Thiosocius teredinicola: one gene and its partner. Each later gene encodes a partner of the first gene's protein in a complex. Links are inferred from orthologs where the notes say so. Each region holds a gene or a part of one and is shown on either strand. Other genes may lie near its edges.

Region 1 (8,112 bases):
GCGGTGTTGATGCGATGCATGCCGGCCCCCCAGTTATACCCATGTTCGCCCCATAACGGTGGGAAGATCGCCGACCCCTCGGCATCCCTGACGCCTTGACCATCCTTGCCGTGACACATGGCGCAATTGTCGGCAAACACCTTGGCCCCGCGCTGCGCATCGAATCCTTTCTCGGTAGCTGCGACCTCGGGGTAGCCGCGCCCCGCCATATCGCTGTCTCCGGTCGGTGCCCCGCTTGCAAGCCAATAGCTGTATGCAGTCAGCGCAACGATCGTATCGCTGTCCGCAGCGGGGGGCTTGCCGGCCTTTGATGCCTGTGCATTCATCGAGTACGTGAAGCAACCCTGCAGCCGTTCGATGTAGGTATTCACCTTGTCGTTCTTTTTGCGGTACGCCGGATAGGATACCCAGGCAGCCCAGAGGGGAGAGGAGTCGGCCAACCGACCGGCATCCAGGTGGCAGTTAGTGCACGCCTGATCGTTTCCGACATAGGGCGCGGATACGGGATCGGTATTGGTCTGGGTGAAGATGGCCTCACCCTGGCGAACCATGTCGCCGAACGGCCCCACCGGGAACTGTTCGCGGGATGGAGGCGTAAACGTCGCCTGCTGACCCGCGTCGGGTGCCGGCGTTGTGCCCGCAACTGGCTGCTTGGGAGGTGCCTGCACCAGGTTGTCGGCGGCTATCGTTTTGCCTGGCGGCATCGATGCATAGTAGGTCGCCAGCAGATCGATCTCTTCCTCGCTGAGCGAGGTGGCGACGTGTTTCATCAGGCCGAGCGGATCGTTGCGTCGGGCACCTGACTGCCATGCCTTGAGCTGTGCTTTGAGGTAGCTTGCGTGCTGACCGGCGATGCCGGGAAAGTTTGCGCCGACACCCTCACCCGATGGGGCATGGCATTGGTTGCATCCCGGTAGCTTACGTTGCGGCCAGTCTCCCCAGGTGGCGAGGTGGTTGGCGCGTTGCAGCAGGTCGCCCTCGAGCGGGCTGGCCTTTGGACCAGACCCGGATGCAGCCGGCAGCAGAGAGTAGTAGCGGGCAACCGCATTAATTTCACTGTCTGCAAGGTTGGTGGCGATAGGCGTCATGATCGGGTTGTTGCGCGTACCGTCGCGGAAGGCGTGCAACTGCGAGACGAGGTAGTCGGCATTCATGCCGGCGAGTCGTGGGAAACCGCCGGCGGCCATGCCTTGTCCGTCGCTGCCGTGGCAGCCTATGCAGGCTGCCGCACCGTTGCTGTTTCCTTTCTTGGCCAATTGCTCGCCGACGTCTTGGTCGGCGAGGGCAGGCGTCGCGCCTGCGGTCAGCCAGGCCAGCAGCCCGGCCGTGAAAATCAAGGCTCTGCATTGATAGCGATTGACGTTGTGCATATCTTGCCTTCCTGTGTACTGCGTTTGTTGGCAACCAGTTCTTCGCGGATGTCTTCGGCTGCGCGTCGAACCGTCTGCTCGAACGCGCGGTCGGTCTATTGATTCGCCGGTAAATGGCCGAGGGTAGGGAACTCCTACTTTCCTTGGGTCTGGTCCGGCAGCGATGGCAGCCTTCAGACGCCTGTGCGATCGAAACTGCGTACCGTGTTGTAAGAGAGGTGGCAAGCTGCATGCCACATGCACCTTCGCAAATTGGCACGGACTAACGAGGCGCGGTGCCGCGGGATGTCTTTTGCCCGGTTGAATTCAACCAGCCGGTCTGGCGCAACTGCACCAGTTAAGTAGCGATTAAAGGCCAGTGCGATCGCCGATGAACGTCGCTCGCCGCTCGCCTGTCGCGGGCGAATCGTCAAACGTTGGGTCGGTCAGGTCGGCAGGAACAAACTGACCGACAGGTGAGAGGCGTCCGGTGTATGAACCTCGAGCTTGCCATCGAGCAGGCGCGTCAGGGTGGTCGCCTTGCCCAGGCCGTCGCGCAGGCGCTCGGCTGCCGAGTCGCTGGCAGCATTGGTGTCGAGCCGGATCTGCGGTAGTTGCAACTGAACGCCTCCGCTGACTGTTTCGACGCAGACAGTCGCCGGGCTGGGTACGCCGGCCTCGAACAACTCCGTCACATGGACGAGGATCTGGTAGATCGTGCGCATCACTTGTTTGCGGGGCAGGGTAACCGGCGCCTGATCGTCTGCCGTGCAGCTGCAGGCCCAAGCGGTGGCGTAGCGCTGGTTGACGATCTCACACAGTTGGACAACGGTCTCGTCCAGGTTGAAGGTCGTGGCATGTTCCAGCGGCTGGCTGATCTTCGCACTGATCGGTTGTAGCGTTGCGAGGCCGACATCGATCTGTTCCTTGAACAGCTTCAGGCGCTCGGCAACGTCGGCGTCGGTCGTCTCGCTAAGCAAGTTGTTGCACACAGCCGCCAGCGCCGCATAGTTGTTGCGCGATTTGTGGATGATGTATTTCACCACATCTTCCCATTCGTCGACGGCCTCCCATTGCACGAGTTCGCCGTAACGCTCCATCAGAGAAGCGATATTTGCCGATGTGTCGGCTTCTTCATTTTTGCGGTTCTGTTTTTCCATAATCTCGTGCCGAACTTCGCCAGCCTCGTCCGCCAGGGTCGACCCCGGAGCTTCGCGTTGAGTGCAGGTCCAATGTCGAGAGTCGCCCTACAGTTCACAGATGAATCGGCTCCGGCCTCCTGTCTGCAGACGATCCGGTAACCCGATCTCCGGATCGTTGCGATTTCCACGACGGATACAAAAATGTTATTGCCAGTAGGGCCGGGTGCGATAGGTGTCGTAAATTTTCATCTCGTAGTCCCGGTCGGTGAAATCCGGCCAGTCATCTTTTTCGAACCCTTCGGCCAACGTCAACCTCGCGCGGTCGATATCCAGAAGCAGACCGTTGCTCTCGCCATCCAGGTGGAATGCGTTCCAGGGCACAGGAAACAGCTTCTCGCTGACGCCCAGGAACTGACTCATGTCCAACAAGGCGTAGGAGACCAGTCCGGTATCCGTGTCGATCATGACCTCTTCGACGTTGCCGAGATTTTCGCCTTCCAGGTTCTTAACATAGCCACCGATAAACGCTCGTGCCGAAATGTTCATAACTCCTCCGACTCGCCTCTAACAAAGATACGGGAACCAGCGACTGAAATACCCGTTTCGACCCTGGTCGCCGCCCACGCGGAACGCGACCATGCTGCTCCGAGTTCAGCACTAACCGTGCCAGCCCTGGCCAGCAAGGCGCTGTGCCGCCGATAGGGGATGTACAAACCACAGGCGGCGGCGTGTGTCGGCTTATCGTCGACCATCGAACAACTCTGAAAGCCCCGGCGGCGGGTCGCTCCCGATGGGTGGCTGAATACAGACGAGCGGTGGTCGATTAGCACCTCGCACCCGGTTTCGCGACGTCGGCACGCCCGCTTTAACGCCGTCCGATCGTGCTTTGGCACATTGGCATATGGCTTGCCCTAACGCTCCGAAACGCCGATCGGCGTCGTATTCAGTGAACACATCGACAGAGAACACGGGGCACCACATGGCAACGAAATCCGGCACACGAAAACGCAAATCATCGACCGCTAAAACAGTGATCGCCGACATCGAAACGCCGATCGGCAGCGGTGGCGAGATTCAACAGGCGCCCGATCAGGGCAATGGCGAGACGCTGACCACCCAACAGGGCGTACCCGTCAGCGACAACCAGAACTCGTTGAAGGTCGGCCAGCGCGGCCCGACCTTGCTGGAAGACTTTCACTTCCGCGAAAAGATCTTCCACTTCGATCACGAACGTATCCCCGAGAGGGTGGTGCACGCGCGTGGCTACGGGGCACACGGCTACTTCGAAACCTATGAGTCGCTTGCCGACCTCACCAGCGCCGACATCTTCCAGCGCAAGGGCGATAAGACACCGGCGTTCGTCCGGTTTTCGACTGTGGCCGGCAACAAGGGTTCGGTCGACCTGGCACGCGACGTTCGTGGTTTCGCCGTGAAGCTGTATACCAAGCAAGGCAACTGGGACATCGTCGGCAACAATATCCCGGTGTTCTTCATTCAGGATGCAATGAAGTTTCCCGACCTGATCCACTCCGCCAAAGATGAACCCGACCGCGGTTTCCCGCAGGCGCAGACGGCGCACGACAACTTCTGGGATTTCATCTCGCTGACCCCCGAAGCCATGCATATGGTCATGTGGATCATGTCCGACCGCGCGATACCGCGCTCGTTCCGTTTCATGGAAGGCTTTGGTGTACACACCTTCCGCCTGGTCAACGCCAAGGGACAGTCACGCTTCGTCAAGTTTCATTGGAAACCGAAGTTGGGTATGCAATCGGTAACCTGGGACGAGGCGGTCAAGATCAACGGCGCCGACCCGGACTTTCATCGTCGCGACCTGTGGGACACGCTGGTCGCGGGCGATAAGGTCGAATGGGAACTCGGGCTGCAAGTGTTCGATGACAAGTTCGCCGACAAGTTCGAATTCGATGTGCTCGATGCCACCAAGCTGATACCCGAGGAACAGGTGCCGATCAGGATCGTCGGCAGGCTGGTGCTCGATCGGGTGGTGGACAACTTCTTTGCCGAGACGGAGCAGGTCGCCTTCTGCACGCAGAACATCGTGCCCGGTATCGATTTCACCAACGATCCGCTGTTGCAGGGGCGCAACTTCTCGTACCTGGACACCCAGGTCAAACGCCTGGGCGGACCGAACTTCACCCATATCCCGATCAATGCACCGAAGTGCCCGTTCCATCACTTTCAACAAGATGGCCACATGGCGATGAACAATCCCAAAGGACGGGTGAACTATGAGCCGAACTCGTGGGGTAGCGACGGCGGACCACGTGCGTCGAGCGATGGTTTTACCTCGTACCCTGCCGAGGAAAGCGGTGAGAAAGGCAAGTACCGATCGGAAACCTTTGCCGATCACTACAGTCAGGCGCGTCAGTTCTACGTCAGTCAGGCCGATGTCGAACGTGAGCACATGCGCGACGCGTTGGTCTTTGAACTGAGCAAGGTGAAAGAACCCAATATTCGGGTACGTGTGGTCGCTCACCTACTCAACATCGACAAGGGCCTGGCGGAAGGCGTCGCCGAGGGGCTCGGTATCGCCCAGTTGCCGAAACCGGCAACAGCGGCGCGTGCACCGATCAAGGACCTGCCTGTATCCGATGCGCTCAGCATGCTGAAGAATCCACCGCAGACCTTTGCCGGCCGCAAGCTGGGCGTGCTTGTGACCGAGGGATTCGACGGCAAACTGTTGGCCGCCTTGCGCAAGGCCGCAAAGAAGGAAAGGGCCAACATCACCCTGGTGGCGCCGGTCGCCGACGGCATCGAAGACGACCAGGGGCAGCGACACGCCGCGGATGAGATCCTCGAGGGTGCACCGTCGGTGCTGTTTGATGCGGTTGCGATTATCGTTTCCGAGAAAGGGGCGGATGACCTGTTGATTGAAAACGCCGCACGCCAGTTCATCGCCGATGCGATTTCCCACAAAAAGTTCGTGGCCTATAGCAAACAGGCACGTGAGTTGGTCGAGGCATGTTTGCTGAATGGGTCCCTTGATGACGCGGGCATTGTGGAGTTGTCGACCGGCAAAAGTGCATCCGGCTTCATCGAGGCCTGCGGCGAATTGCGTTGTTGGGCGCGCTAGATGATCCGCGACAAGAGAGCATTGCCGGGGTCGAACGGTAGTTTGGGCCGGTCCAGTGGACGCCCTTGGTAGGGCAGGGTGGTGACGATCAGTTGGCCAGGGTGATCTCAACCACCCGGCCACCACCAACCGGTTGGTTGCGGTAGGGCCACATCAGCCGCTCGCTGAGCTGAGCGGTCAACTGCAGGCCCAGACCGAAACCGGTGGCCTCGCCATTGCCGTTGTCATGTGTGTCGGCCTGCCGATTTTCGATGCGCACCTCGCTACGCCGCTGGGTGATCTTCACCTGGCCCTCCCAGGTGTGCTGGAAGGCGTTGCGGATCAGGTTGCCGAGCACGATGCGTGCGGCGGTATCGGGTAGTTCGGCGATACTCTGGTCGGTCTGCAATTCGACCTCGACATGCTTGTCGGCGAGCAGGTAGCGATTGTCGTCGACCAGCTGTTTGATGAGGTCGCCGATCGACACCATCTGGGTCGGCAGCGTTTCGAGCTCATCGCGGCTCAGCCACAGCAGGGTCTCGGTGAGATGCTGCATGGTCTGGCTGGCCCGATCGATACGGTCATAGGCCTTCTGCTGCGACTTGTCCGGCAGGTGCTTGTGATCGAGTTGCAGTTTGCGGATCAGTTCGACGTTGCTGCGGATAACGCTGATCGGTGTGCGCAGTTCATGACTGGCATGGCGCAGAAAACGGTGCTCGCGTTCGACCGATTGCTGCACCGACGACACGCTGTTCTTGATCAGCTGCGCCAGCCGGTTGAGCTCAGGATAGGCAAAGTCGGGCACGGGTTTGGTGATGTTGTGCGCGTCGAGTGCCTGCGCCCAGCTGCCGAGCTCGGCAGCTGGGCGTGATACGCGCTTCATCAACAACCAGATGATCACGGCGAACGCCAGGGCGCTGGCGGCGCTGATCATCAACAGCGCCTTCATGTTGCGCGCGATGTTGCGACCCACGAGGCGCGAGGCGTTTTCGCGGGTGAAGGTGCGCGAGATCAGCAATTCGTCGCCGTTTACGCGAAACCGCATCAGGAAGTGAATGGCATCCGGGCGCTGCATGAAGCCCGACGCATCGTGCTTTTGCAGAAAACCGACGCGGGTAGGTGGTTCGCCGAAGCTGTCGCGGACGGCATCGGGCAGCTGATCCCAGCGGTTGCTGATGGTATAGCCGTCGAAACTGTTGCTTTCGCTGTAGTCGGCGGAGGGCGTTGATTCGACGAAGCTGTTGACGGCCGCTTCCATATTGGCGGCGATGATGTTGTCCATGCCGCGCATGAAATACTGAGCCGTCAGCACCGAGTAGCCGATGACCAGCACGATACCGAGCGCCAGTACCGCCAGCGCGATGAACCAACGTAGGCTAATCTGGCGTTTCATCGTTTTCGCTCCGCACGGCAAAACCGTGACCCGCGATCGTGTGCACAAGGCGCGGCCCCGCAGAACCGTCGACCGCTTTGCGCAGGTTGAAGATATGCACCTTGAGGCTGTTGCTGTCGGGTGGTTCGTCACCCCAAACGGCGTCTTCCAAGGTTTGACGGCTGACGGTGTTTGGCGAGGCGCGTAGCAATACCTCGAGCAGTCGCCACCCGGTCGGCGACAAGTGGATCAATTGGTCGGCCCGTGCCACCGTCTTTTCGCTGAGGTTCATGACGAGGTCGGCACAGCGCAACACATGCACCTGGCCGCTGCGACGTCGTGCCAGCGCATGCACCCGAACAACGAGCTCCTGGAGTTCGAACGGCTTGACCAGGTAGTCATCGGTGCCTGCGCGGAAGCCGTCGATCTTGTCTTCCAGACGGTCGCGGGCGGTCAGCATCAGTACCGGGGTGTCGTCACCGTCGGCGCGCAGGCGCTCGCAGACGCTGAGCCCATCGAGACGCGGCAGGTTCAGATCGAGCAACAACACATCGTAACGCGCCTGCTGTGCGAGGTTGAGCCCGGCAACGCCGTTGCTGGCGTGGTCGCAGCGTATCTGTTCGAGCTCGAGGTACTGCACGATTGTTTGCGCAAGATCGAGGTCGTCCTCAACCAGAAGTGCGTTCAGCATGGCGAGCCGTTTTCTCCGCGGTGAACAAGGCGTTTTTGATCCGCTTCAGCAGGTCGGCGATGTCGTGCTGGATCAGCAACAATGCCGGTATCAGGATCAATGTGATCACTGTAGCAAACATGATCCCGTAGGCGACCGATACGGCGGCCGGAATCAGGAACTGGGCCTGGCGCGAGGTCTCTCCAAGCAGCGGCATCAGGCCGGCGAAGGTGGTGAACGACGTGAGCAACACCGGACGCAGACGCTCGCGGCAGGCGCGGCTGATCGCCTGGTGCAGATGAGCGGCGTCCGGCTTGTGTTCGTTGAAGCGCGCCACCAGCAGCAGGCTGTCGTTCACCACGACGCCGCTCAGCGCGATGATACCGTTCAACGACAGGATGCCGAGCGACAGGTCGTTCAGCCAATGACCGAGAATTGCGCCGACGATGCCGAACGGGATCGCGGTCATGATCAACACCGGTTGGGAGTACGACTTCAGCGGTATC
Region 2 (5,493 bases), 1.7 Mb from region 1 along the record:
CAATGTAATCACGGTCGCCCGACCTGGGCGCAGATGGACATGCAGTCGCTCGACAAGCTGTTCTTGCGCGGACGTTGAACACCTTGCCGGCGACCAACGCATTGCCGCCCGCCATTCTACTGATGGGGCCTACCGCGTCGGGCAAGACGGACCTGGCGATCGCGCTGCGCGAGCACCTGCCGGTGGAGTTGATCAGCGTCGATTCGGCCATGGTGTATCGCGGCATGGATATCGGTACCGCCAAGCCGTCAGCGCAAGAGCTGGCCGCGGCGCCGCACAGCCTGATCGATATCTGCGACCCGGCAGAGGCCTATTCGGCAGCCCGCTTTCGGCAGGATGCGCTGGCCGAGATGGCGGCAATCTCACAACGTGGCCGAATCCCCTTGTTGGTCGGTGGCACCATGTTGTACTTTCGCGCGCTGCAGTATGGCCTGTCCGAACTGCCGTCGGCCGATGCGTCGATTCGCGAACGCCTCGAGCGCGAGCTGAAGTCAGACGGCCTGGCGGCGCTGCATGCCCGCCTGGCGTCGGTCGACCCCGTCGCTGCGCAGCGCATCCACCGCAACGACCCGCAACGAACCCTGCGTGCGCTCGAGGTGTTCGAGGCGACCGGCAAGCCGTTGAGCGAGTTGCAGGGTGGTCCGGGCGAGGGGATGCCGTTCCAGGCGATCAAGCTGGTGCGTTGTCCGGCGTCGCGAGCCGAGCTGCACCGGCGCATCAACGACCGCTTCGTGCGCATGCTCGAGCAGGGGTTTGTCGATGAAGTCGAGCGGCTGGTGGGGCGGGGTGACCTCGATCCGGATATGCCGTCGATGCGCTCGGTCGGTTACCGTCAGGTGTGGGCATGGTTGCGTGGGGAATTTAGTCGCGAGGAAATGGTCGAAAAAGGCCAGGCGGCGACCCGCCAACTGGCCAAGCGGCAAATGACCTGGTTGCGTAGTGAGAAAGATTGTCATTGGTTGGACGAGGCTGGCGATGTATTGAAACAGGCAATGACAATCATCAGTAATTCAAGCGGGAAAGCTACGCCGAGCTGACTTCATAAGTGATGTTGTGAAGCGGGTCTAAAGCCAAGAGACGGCTAATAAATCCAATTATCGGAGTAAATCGCTGTGCTATAGTTTTCATGCATCGCACACACAGGGATCGATTGGTGCAGTGGCGCTGGCCAAGTTGGACTGAAGCGCTGCACCGTATCTACGCACTGAGTTGTTTGGCGTAAAGACAAATTAAACCTAAACAAAATAAATCTAGGGAGCCCTCTCCATGTCAAAGGGACAAAGCCTTCAGGATCCGTTTCTAAACGCGTTGCGCAAAGAGCGCGTTCCGGTATCTATTTTTCTTGTGAATGGAATCAAGTTGCAGGGAACCATCGAATCGTTCGATCAGTTCGTTGTCCTGTTAAAGAACAGTGTCAGCCAGATGGTATACAAGCACGCTATTTCGACAGTCGTGCCGGCGCGCAATGTGCGCATCCAGCACGCGCATGGTGATAGTGACGGTGAGGCCGAACCCGGTAACGCCTGACTTAGATTTTTCGCCCGAACTGCTGCGTCCGACCTCGAGCCCCGGCTCGGGGCCGACGAGTTCTGCGTGGCTGAAAACTACGTGACCGTCAGTCGTGTTTGAACGTCCGCAAAGCGGCGAAAAAGCCGTACTCGTGCACGTCGGTCTGCACGGTGCCCCACGACCCGAAGAACTGCAGGAGTTCACCGAGTTGGCGAGCTCGGCGGGCGCGCAGCCGCTCGCCCTGATCTCGGGTCAGCGCAAGGTGCCCGATCCGAAGCTGTATGTCGGCAGCGGCAAGGCCGAAGAGATACACCAGCAGGTGTTGGCACTGGGCGCCGAGTTGGTGATCTTCGACAACACCTTGTCACCCAGCCAGGAACGCAATCTCGAAAAGGTCTTCGAGTGCCGTGTGCTCGATCGCACCGGCCTGATTCTCGATATTTTCGCCCAGCGCGCCCGCTCTCACGAGGGCAAGCTGCAGGTTGAATTGGCGCAACTGCGCCACCTGTCGACCCGCTTGGTGCGTGGCTGGACCCACTTGGAACGTCAAAAAGGTGGTATCGGCCTGCGCGGACCGGGTGAGACCCAGCTCGAAACCGACCGCCGCCTGCTCAATCAACGAATCGACCAGATCGGCAAGCGCCTGGCACGGGTCGACAGCCAGCGCGAGCAGGGGCGTCGCTCGCGGCGCCGCAACGAGGTACCGACGGTTTCCCTGGTCGGCTACACCAACGCCGGCAAGTCGACCCTGTTCAACCGGGTGACCGAGGCCGGGGTGTACGCCCGCGATCAATTGTTTGCCACGCTCGACCCGACGCTCCGCCGGGTCGAACTCGAAGACGGCGCGCCACTCATTTTGGCGGATACGGTCGGCTTCGTGTCGCGCCTGCCGCACGAGCTGGTCGCTGCGTTCAAATCCACCCTGCAGGAGACCGTGGAGGCCGATCTGCTGCTGCACGTGGTCGACGCGAGCAGCGCGCAGCGGGCGGAACAGATCGCCGAAGTCGAGGATGTCCTGGCGCAGATCGGCGCCGACGAAGTGCCGCGCATCGAGGTGTACAACAAGATCGACCTGTTACCGGGCACCGAGCCCCGGGTTGACCGGGATGCCGATGGCAGGCCGCAGCGCGTCTGGCTGTCTGCGGCGGCCGGTCAGGGGGTGGAGCTGCTGTTGGGGGCGCTGGCCGACTGGTTCCGCAGCGACATTATCAATACGAGGGTTTCATTGGGCCCGGCTGACGGTAGACTGCGCGCCTTACTGTTCGAACAGGGCGCCATCGTCAGTGAAAACCACGCCAGTGACGGGGGTTGGGAACTCGAAGTGGAGCTCAGGCGTCAGGACTTCGAGCGCTTGAGGAAGCGTGAATCCGTCCTCGCAGCGCAGTGGCGCGACCAGCCGCCGGCGTTTGACCAAACAGGGTAATGGGCTTTCGCCCTGCACTGTTGGTAGAATCGCCGCGATAAATCGCCTAATGACATCGAATTGAACCAGCGCACGGGAGTAATGCATGGCCTGGAATGAACCGGGTGGGGGCAATCGCGACCCTTGGAATAACAAGGGTGGTGACCAGGGACCTCCGGATCTCGACGAAGTTGTCCGCAAACTGCAGGACAAGATGGGAGGGCTGTTCGGCGGCAAACGTCGTGGCGGCGGAGGCGGTGACGAGGGCGACAGCGGCGGTTCGTCTGGCGGCGGCAGTTTCGCCGGCGTCGGCATCATCGTTGTTCTCGCGGTGATCGTGGTCCTGGCAATGGATTCGTTTTATATCGTCGAGCCCGCAGAACGCGGCGTGGTGACACGCTTCGGCGCCTACCATGTGGTGACGGCTCCCGGTCCGCACTTCAAGCTACCGTTCATCGACACCGTCGACGTCGTGAATGTCGACCAGGTGAACAAATTCCAGCACCGTGCCCAGATGCTGACCAAGGACGAGAACATCGCCGACGTCACGCTCGAGGTGCAGTACCGTATCCAAGACGCGGCAGACTTCCTGTTCCAGGACGCCAATCCGCAGGGCACCATTCATGGCGCCATGGAATCGAGCCTGCGTGAGGTCATCGGTAAGAGCCGCTTGGACGACATCATTACCGAGAACCGTAGTGCTATTGCCGTATCCGTGCAGGACGGCACGCAGTCCCTGCTCGATCTGTACAAGACGGGCCTGAAAGTGACCAACGTCAATATTCAGCGCGCCGAGGCACCGGAGGCCGTGGCCGAGGCGTTTGCCGACGCCATCCGTGCACGTGAGGACAAGGAACGCTTGCAGAACCAGGCCCAGGCCTATGCGCGTGACATCGTGCCGCGTGCCCGCGGTGAGGCCGCACGCCTGATCGAAGACGGTAAAGGTTACAAGGCGCGGGTTGTCGCCGAGGCTGAAGGTGAGTCGCAGCGCTTCCTTGCGCTGAAGAACGAGTATGAAAAGGCACCGCGCGTGACCCGTGAGCGCCTGTACCTGGAAACCATGCAGGACGTACTGAAGAATACCGGCAAGGTGCTGCTCGATGTGAAAGAAGGCAGCAACCTGACCTACCTGCCGCTCGATCGGATGATCCAGCCACCGCAACAGCGCAGCAGCGAATCGACGACCAACAGTCCGTCGGTCAGCCGCATGCCGACCACGAGTTCGACGTCGTCCGACCAAAGCTCGCGTTCGAGCTTTCGCGACAGCCGTAACTTCGATCGCTCGCGGAGGGACCGTTAATGAATTCCGGTAAAGGTATTGTCATTCTGATCGTGCTGGCGCTGCTGGTGGTGATCGGCAGCTCGTCGCTGTTCGTGGTGCGCGAGGCACAGCTGGCACTGTTGCTGCGACTCGGTGAGATCGTCGACGCCGACTTCAAGCCCGGCCTGCACTTCAAGGTTCCTGTGATCCAGGAAGTGGTCAAGTTCGATAAGCGCATCCAGACCCTGGACGCCAACCCCGAGCGTTTTCTGACCATCGAAAAGAAATTTGTGGTGGTCAACTCGTACGCCAAGTGGCGGATCGCCGATGTCGCCCAGTTCTTCCGCTCGACCCGCGGCAGCGCCGACACGGCATCACGCCTGCTGGCTGCACGGATCAATGCGGCACTGCGTGACGAATTCGGTAAACGCACGGTACAGGAAGTGGTGTCGGGTGAGCGCACCGAGATCATGGCCACGCTGGCGCGCAACGCCAACGAGCAGGCCGCCGACCTCGGCGTGGAGATCGTCGACGTGCGGGTCAAGCAGATCGACTTCTCTGACGACATCAGCGAGAACATCTACGAACGTATGCGCACCGAGCGTCACCGGGTCGCCGCCGAGCTGCGTGCACAAGGTGCGGAGGCCGCAGAGCGTATCCAGGCCGACGCCGACAGGCAGCGTATCGAGATTGTGTCGAACGCCTACCGCGACGCGGAACTGCTGCGCGGTGACGGCGATGCGCAAGCCGCCGAGATCTACGCCAACGCGTTCGAGAGCAATCCCGAGTTCTATGCATTCTGGCGTAGCCTCAGTGCCTACCGTGATGTCTTCAAAGACGGCGGCAGCATGATGGTGCTGGATCCGGATTCGGAGTTCTTCCGCTACTTCGGCACCGAAAAGCAGTAACCCGAATCACCCAGATTCGGCACGCAATCAAAGCCGGGGCGATCCACCCCGGCTTTTTTGCTTTGTGCACCGTTCAGCGACGGGCCGCGTGGACAATTCGCGGGTGATCTGGGAAAATTTCGGCTGTTGGTGTCCGGTTTTATCGGCCGGCAACCAAGGTCGAATCGAATGTGGCCGGGTGAACACCCCGGCTTTTTTGTGGATGGAACGATGTGGGACGATCTCTGGGTCGCATTGGCCCTGATGCTGGTGCTGGAAGGTATCCTGCCCTTCGTCAATCCACGAGGTTTCCGCAAGATGATGCAAACGGTCAGCGACATGGATGACAAGGCACTGCGCAATGCCGGCCTGTTTACCATGGTGGCGGGCCTGTTGCTGCTGTATCTGGTGCGCTAACGAATGATGCAAAACAA

What was found. The genes of interacting proteins can lie anywhere in the genome.
Region 2: the proteins of B1781_RS08270 (region 1) and hfq are in contact, whole or in part, in a crystal structure (PDB 3VU3), measured with the Escherichia coli proteins. The link is inferred for Thiosocius teredinicola from one-to-one orthologs.

What each region holds. Positions count from the first base shown.
Region 1 is NZ_CP019936.1:1,699,413-1,707,524, forward strand. What follows is about bases 3,112-6,027. They hold B1781_RS08270 (catalase), read left to right. Parts: upstream 3,112-3,470; coding sequence 3,471-5,585; downstream 5,586-6,027. Other genes in these bases: B1781_RS08275 (sensor histidine kinase), read right to left, coding at 5,674-6,027. In the rest of the region: B1781_RS08255 (c-type cytochrome), read right to left, coding at 1-1,370; B1781_RS08260 (hypothetical protein), read right to left, coding at 1,796-2,509; B1781_RS08265 (PRC-barrel domain-containing protein), read right to left, coding at 2,696-3,037; more of B1781_RS08275, read right to left, coding at 6,028-6,957; B1781_RS08280 (response regulator transcription factor), read right to left, coding at 6,941-7,627; B1781_RS08285 (efflux RND transporter permease subunit), read right to left, coding at 7,605-8,112.
Region 2 is NZ_CP019936.1:3,406,945-3,412,437, reverse strand. What follows is about bases 1-2,896. They hold hfq (RNA chaperone Hfq), read left to right. Parts: upstream 1-1,266; coding sequence 1,267-1,527; downstream 1,528-2,896. Other genes in these bases: hflX (ribosome rescue GTPase HflX), read left to right, coding at 1,622-2,896; miaA (tRNA (adenosine(37)-N6)-dimethylallyltransferase MiaA), read left to right, coding at 123-1,037; mutL (DNA mismatch repair endonuclease MutL), read left to right, coding at 1-78. Outside these bases: more of hflX, read left to right, coding at 2,897-2,932; FtsH protease activity modulator HflK, read left to right, coding at 3,018-4,211; protease modulator HflC, read left to right, coding at 4,211-5,080; B1781_RS16110 (DUF2065 domain-containing protein), read left to right, coding at 5,291-5,476; B1781_RS16105 (ATP phosphoribosyltransferase regulatory subunit), read left to right, coding at 5,483-5,493. UniProt on the Escherichia coli protein: RNA chaperone that binds small regulatory RNA (sRNAs) and mRNAs to facilitate mRNA translational regulation in response to envelope stress, environmental stress and changes in metabolite concentrations.